DNA from 3 places in the Shouchella phoenicis genome. Region 1 is predicted to be linked to each of the others. Evidence: predicted binding sites of a transcription regulator. Region 1 holds the regulator's gene; each other region holds the start of a gene.
The links. Region 1 encodes Rex, which represses fermentation and respiration genes when NADH is low (regulators of the CRP and FNR family bind a similar motif). Its sites were predicted from a motif close to TTGTGAAATATTTCACAA; they were not measured.
Positions count from the first base shown of each region.

Region 2: a site for Rex is predicted at 1,149-1,166, ahead of qoxA (cytochrome aa3 quinol oxidase subunit II). Genes of this name have one in related genera too.
Region 3: a site for Rex is predicted at 1,073-1,090, ahead of ABC361_RS10890 (formate/nitrite transporter family protein). Genes of this name have one in related genera too.

Region 1 is NZ_JBDFMQ010000001.1:2,981,599-2,983,867, reverse strand. It holds gene ABC361_RS15960 (ABC-F family ATP-binding cassette domain-containing protein) at 1-1,027, opposite strand, end outside; gene ABC361_RS15955 (redox-sensing transcriptional repressor Rex) at 1,197-1,832, shown strand; gene tatA (twin-arginine translocase TatA/TatE family subunit) at 1,850-2,038, shown strand; gene tatC (twin-arginine translocase subunit TatC) at 2,046-2,269, shown strand, end outside.
Region 2 is NZ_JBDFMQ010000001.1:2,048,278-2,050,546, reverse strand. It holds gene ABC361_RS11050 (alpha/beta hydrolase) at 1-666, shown strand, start outside; gene ABC361_RS11045 (DNA alkylation repair protein) at 707-958, opposite strand; gene qoxA (cytochrome aa3 quinol oxidase subunit II) at 1,219-2,193, shown strand; gene qoxB (cytochrome aa3 quinol oxidase subunit I) at 2,220-2,269, shown strand, end outside.
Region 3 is NZ_JBDFMQ010000001.1:2,021,668-2,023,936, reverse strand. It holds gene ABC361_RS10900 (bifunctional 3,4-dihydroxy-2-butanone-4-phosphate synthase/GTP cyclohydrolase II) at 1-528, shown strand, start outside; gene ribH (6,7-dimethyl-8-ribityllumazine synthase) at 541-1,011, shown strand; gene ABC361_RS10890 (formate/nitrite transporter family protein) at 1,162-1,959, shown strand; gene ABC361_RS10885 (DUF309 domain-containing protein) at 1,996-2,269, opposite strand, start outside.

The DNA of each region.
Region 1 (2,269 bases):
AAACGGTATGATCTTCGTACTTCACTTCAAGTTCACGTATCGTAAGCACATCATTACCGGATTGTCGGACAATATCAAAGCCAAACGAAGCTGATTTTTCATTTCCTTGAGGACGTTCAAGACGATCCATCTTCTCCAATTGCTTTCTCCGACTTTGGGCTCGTTTTGTTGTGGAAGCCCGGACAAGATTTTTTGCAACGAAGGTTTCGAGTTTTTCAATTTCTGCTTGTTGCTTTTCAAATTGCTTTAACTCTTGTTCGTAACGCTTTGCTTTTTCCTCAAGATAAAAACTATAGTTGCCGTGAAACGTTGTTGTTTGCTGGCGTGAGAGCTCAACGACTTTGGTCGTTAGACGATCAAGAAAATAGCGGTCATGAGAAACGACTAAAAGTGAACCTGGATAATTGTTTAGATAGTTTTCTAGCCATGTTAGTGTCACCATGTCCAAGTGGTTCGTAGGCTCATCAAGAACAAGAAGAGCGGGCTTTGATAAAAGCAGTTTTCCTAGAGCAAGCCTTGTTTTTTGGCCGCCAGATAACGAAGAAATCGGTGTTTCATAATCAAATTGTTGAAAATGAAGACCAGAAAGAACACCTCGAATATCGGCTTCATATTGATAGCCACCTTGTTCTTTAAAATCATTTTGCATTTGGTCATATTCCTGCAAAAGCTTTGTGTACGCATGATTAGGCATTGGATCTGCCATTTGTTGTTCTAATGCGCGCAACTGTTTTTCCATTTTAATAAGTGGTTCAAAAACAGTTACCATCTCATCCCAAATGGTTTTCGTTGATTTTAAGTCCGTGTGCTGTGAAAGGTAACCGAGTTCAACGTTTTTTGGAATGACAATATCGCCTGAATCAATACCCATGTCTCCAACAATCATCTTTAATAGCGTTGATTTACCAGCACCATTTCGTCCGACTAATGCAACTCGCTCTTTGGACTGAACTTCTAGTTTTACGTTTTCTAAAATTGGCTCGGCGCCAAACGACTTTGAGACGTTCACACATTGTAATACAATCATTTTTAGTCAACCCTTACAAACAAATTTCTATACTGTCATCAGTTTACATCAAATGACAAACAAACAACAACAAATCATTCTATGGGAGCTCTTTCATTTTACGAAAAATGGTGTACAATAGAGGGGAAGCAAGTTGCGAATGTAGCTTGATGCTCGGAAAGGGGCGGACATGAAATCAGACCAACTAAAGATTCCTCAAGCAACAGCAAAACGCTTGCCGCTTTATTATCGGTTTCTAGAGAATCTTCACACATCAGGCAAGCAACGGGTTTCCTCAACAGAGTTGAGTCAAGCGCTTAAAGTAGACTCAGCAACGATTCGCAGAGATTTCTCATATTTTGGAGCGTTAGGAAAGAAGGGATATGGGTACAATGTACAATATCTTCTCTCTTTTTTTCGAGATACACTCGATCAAGATGAGAGGACAAATGTTATTCTTGTCGGCGTCGGAAATTTGGGAACAGCTTTACTTCAATATAATTTCTCTAAAAACAATAGTACAGTCATGACCCATGCTTTTGATGTAGATGAAAAGAAGATTGGCACATCGATTGGCGATGTACCTATTTATGACTGGAATAAGATTGATGAGATTGGAATGAATGATACAGCGATCGCTGTTTTAACCGTACCAGCATCACAAGCGCAAAATAGTGCGGACAAGCTCGTTGAAGCAGGAATTAGCGGCATACTTAATTTTACACCGGTACGACTCTCTGTACCTGAACATATTCGCGTTCACCATATTGATCTTGCAATTGAATTGCAAGCGCTTGTATATTTTTTAAAACACTATCCACTTTAAAAGGGAGGCATACACACATGCCATTATCAGGAGGAAGTTTAATTATCATTGCGATTGTAGCATTGATTATTTTTGGACCAAAGAAATTACCTGAGTTTGGAAAAGCGGCAGGTAGTACGTTAAAAGAGTTTAAAAACGCAACAAAAGGGTTAGCCGACGATGATGAGGATAACAAGCCAGCAAATGTTCAAAAAGAAAAAGCATAAAAAGAATATTCCTCTATCAGATATGTCGATTATGGATCACGCAGTGGAATTAAGACGCAGGGTTCTCGTGATCCTCGTCTTTTTTGTAGTTGCGCTGATTGGTGGCTTTATGCTTGCTGTCCCAGTTATTTCTTATTTGCAAACGGCACCTCAAGCAGTCGATATGCCGTTTCACGCTTTTCGATTAACGGATCCTTTAAGAATTTACGTTAATTTTGCAATGATTGTTGC
Region 2 (2,269 bases), 930 kb from region 1:
TGGGTCATGGACCATGCATCAGAGATCGATGCAAATATTGATCAAGTTGCTGTTGTGGGGGATAGTGCAGGAGGCAACTTAGCTGCCTCCGTTATATTAAAAGCAAAAGAAAGCAATCTTTCCGTGGATAGCGGTGTGTTTCTCTATCCATTAACAACGTTTGAAGATCTTCCATTTGCTTCAAGGGACCTCTACTCGAGTGGCTACTATTTTCTGTCCCGATCTGTCATGGAAAAAGCGCGTGCAGCATATACGCCCAATGAAGAAGACTGGCTAAACCCTCTTGTCTCGCCATTGTTAGTAGATGATTTACGTGGGTTTCCTGATTCTCTTGTTGCTACAGCTGAATTTGATCCCCTTCGAGATGAGGGTGAAGCATTTGCTGAACGATTGCATGACGCAGGGAACAACGTCGAAGCGGTCCGATTTAATGGTACCATGCATGGATTTATTTCTTTTTATGAAGTAATGGGCAGAGCAGATTATGCGCTGCGGTACGTGAGCGATTTTTTAAATGCCTCATTTAATGATTCAAGAGCTTTTCTATCTCAGCCGTTCCAAGTTGTTGAAGTGGAGGAGGGTGATACCCTTCAAGACGAAATAGAAGCTTACGGCATGGGAATGTATCTTTTGTGGCAAAAGTTGACGCGCATGGTTACCACTTAAATAATGAAGACTTCGCATTATGTGCGAAGTCTTCTTTTTGTTATGAAAGGGGACTATTTTTCGCAAAAGCAATAAATGTTTCTTCTGCTTCATTAAGTCCACAAGCGCCGCACTGGATGCGAATAGTCGGCCCGTTGTAGTGCATATGGATAGGTGTTAAAGATTCTTCTTCAAACGTTTCTACGATTTCACCACTTCGCGGATCTAATTTAACCGGTAAAGCAGCTTGGTTAATTTGATGGAAACGAGTACGGTTTGTTTTGCATTTCGGACATAGGTACGCTTCTGTCATTGAATACACCTCCTTACGTTTACTATTCGCCAAATAAGGGTATTTCATGATTGCGTTAACAAGAAAGTCTTGGTAAAGATGTGTCTGCTTCGTAACTTTTTTTTGTCTAATTTATGATAATTTATGTTCACAAGAAGTTATTTCCCCCATTTTCTTAAAGAAAGTGGTAGGATGGAAGCATCTAAGTTGCACGTTCATTGTTTCACATAGTTAACGCGCAATGAATTTATTATGCCAAAAGAAAGGTGATATTATTGGGTATGCCATCCTCTTTTTTTAAATGGATTTCGTTAGCGATGGTCGCTGTCTTTCTGAGTGGCTGTGGAAGTTTAACGGTACTTGATCCACAAGGGCCAGTCGCTGAACAGCAAAGTGATTTAATCTGGCTATCAATATGGTTTATGATTTTTATTGTATTAGTTGTATTTGTTCTATTAACGATCATGCTTGTTAAATATCGTGATCGCGGAAATAACGACAACTATGATCCTACTATTGAAGGTAGTCATAAGCTCGAGTTTATTTGGACAATTATCCCTATTGTCATTGTAACAATCTTATCCATTCCAACTGTTATTACGATTTACAGTCTGGAAGAAGCTCCTGAAATTGAAGAAGTCGACGCACAGCAGGAGCCACTTGTGATTCACGCAACAAGTGCAAACTGGAAGTGGATTTTTAGCTATCCAGAACAAGGGATCGAAACTGTGAACTACATTAACATTCCTGAAGATCGACCGATTTTATTTAAATTGACCTCTGCCGATGCCATGGCCTCATTCTGGGTGCCTCAGCTGGGTGGACAGAAATATGCTATGTCAGGTATGGAAACAGAGTTGTACCTCGCTGCGACTGAAGTTGGGCAATATGAAGGTCGAAATGCAAACTTTACAGGTGAAGGGTTTGCTGAACAGCGGTTTACGGTAACAGCTCAAACCGATGAAGCGTTTGATGAGTGGGTTGAAGAAACTCAAGAGAATGCACCGTCATTATCTGAAGAGGAGTACATGCATTTAATGGTACCTGGTCATTCAGAGGAAATGACATTTTCATCGACACACCTTGAATTCGTTAATCATGCATATGACGCAACATACTCGTTGGAAAAACGAGCAGAGCTTGGTTATGAAGCGCATAGCCCTCATTCAAGAGAGGGAAAAGCGTTTGACCTGCCACTCTTAACTCAACCAATTGACACAGATAAAACATACGAAGTGGATTTGGATGATGAGTAAGATGAATCAAGCGCAAGAGAGGGGATATACCGTTGAGGTGGGATGAATTTATTGTAACGGGTGACCCGTTTATCCT
Region 3 (2,269 bases), 960 kb from region 1:
GGCTACACGAATACTTTAGATGATAAAGAAAGTGTCGCACTTGTGAAAGGGACAATTGAAGAAGGAGAACCGGTTCTTGTGCGTGTGCATTCTGAATGTTTAACAGGTGATGTGTTTGGCTCGAAGCGATGTGACTGTGGGCCTCAGCTCCACGCTGCTTTGAAGCAGATTGAGGAGGCCGGTAGCGGAATATTGCTTTATATGAAGCAAGAAGGAAGAGGAATTGGTTTAATCAACAAGTTAAAAGCATATGAGCTTCAAGAAAAAGGTTTCGATACAGTTGAGGCAAATGAAAAATTAGGATTTCCTGCAGATTTAAGAGATTATGGCGTTGGTGCTCAGATTCTTAAAGATTTAGGGGTTAAAGAAATGAAAATTCTAACAAATAACCCGCGTAAAATTGCAGGACTGGAAGGGTACGACTTAAAGGTTGTGGAGCGCGTGCCACTTCAACTTGAAGGATTTGCAGAAAACGAGCGTTATTTAAAAACAAAAAAAGATAAGTTAGGGCACATGCTGCACCTTTAGGAGGAAATAAATATGGGAACTGTTTATGAAGGACATTTAGTTGCAACGGATTTGAAGATTGGGATTGTTGTTGGGCGATTTAACGATTTTATAACGAGTAAACTTTTAAGTGGTGCACAAGATGCGTTTGTCCGTCACGGAGCAGAGGAGCGTAATGTGGATGTTGCTTGGGTGCCAGGGGCATTTGAGATCTCTTTTGCAGCAAAACAAATGGCAGACTCGGGCAAATACGATGCGATCGTGACATTAGGAACAGTGATACGAGGCTCAACCCCTCACTTTGATTATGTATGTGGAGAAACGGCAAAGGGCGTATCAAACTTAAATATGACAAGTGGTATTCCTGTTATTTTTGGTGTATTAACAACAGATACAATTGAGCAAGCAGTTGAGCGAGCAGGTACAAAAGCTGGAAATAAAGGATGGGAGGCTGCAACGGCGGCCATTGAAATGGCGAATTTAGCAAAACAATTTAATAAGTAACCTTTTACAGGTGCTCCTATCGCTTACTTCAGTATGTGGTAGGAGTTTTCCATTTAATGGTTTGCGAAAATTGTCATATAATCGTTCTCATTAAGGATATTCATAAGCTACAATTAAGAATGGTCAACTTAGAGAAAGTAGGGGAGAACGATTTACAAAGAAACATTAAATGAACTGATTACGTTAGCGATTAAGAAAAAGGCACTGCTTGCAAATAGTAAGCTTGCGTTTCTATTATCTGCCATGCTTGCAGGTGGCTACGTTGCGATTGCTGTTGTACTTGTATACATCATCGGTGATCCGATTGTACAAAGCTTTCCAGCCTTCACACCACTTGTAATGGGACTAGCCTTTGGTGTAGCACTATTGCTCGTTATTTATGCTGGATCTGATTTATTTACAGGTAGCGTGCTGTACTATACAGTATCCACACTGCAGAAAAAAACATCAATTAAAGATACGTTAACGAACTGGATTTGGACATATGGCGGGAATTTATTAGGTGCCTTCTTTATAGCAGGACTCATTTATATGACCGGCATTTTTGCTGGTATAACAGAAGATCATTATCTGTTACAAGTGACGGAGAAAAAAATGACGACTGACACAATGGAGTTATTTTTTAGAGGCATCTTTTGTAACTGGCTTGTCTGCTTAGCGATTTGGACACCGATGCGGTTAAAGAACGAGATGGCGAAATTGTTTGTTGTTTTTATTATTATCTTTGCATTCTTCGCATCTGGTTATGAGCATAGCATTGCCAATATGGGATTATTTCACTTAGCTCTTCTTCATAATCCTGGTGTTGAAGCGATTTCCCTTGCAGGCTATGCAGCGAATATGATTCCTGTTACACTTGGAAACATCATTGGTGGAAGTGTGTTTGTCGGTATGGTTTACTATTATATTTCGAAAAAAAGTGAGTTACAGGTAAATGAACCGAAATAAACGCTAGGAAGTGAACCAGCTCTGGTTCCTTCCTTTTTACGTTTTTCTAGTGCGGAGAAGATGCTTATGGACAAGCTCGTCTTCGTTTAATGGACTTTCTCTTCCCCATTCTCCTTTTGCATGATGCTTACATCTCGCAAGAAGCTGCTTATCAATGAGCGGAAGGTCGTAATCAACAAAAGGTCCAGTTCCCACTTTTGCAAAGTGTTCTTGTAAGTCAGCTTTGAGCCGTTGTTCATCAATCCCTAGCTGATGGAGCTGAAACGAACGTGTTCGTAAACGATTTAGAATGCGATGGAAGAGAATTTTA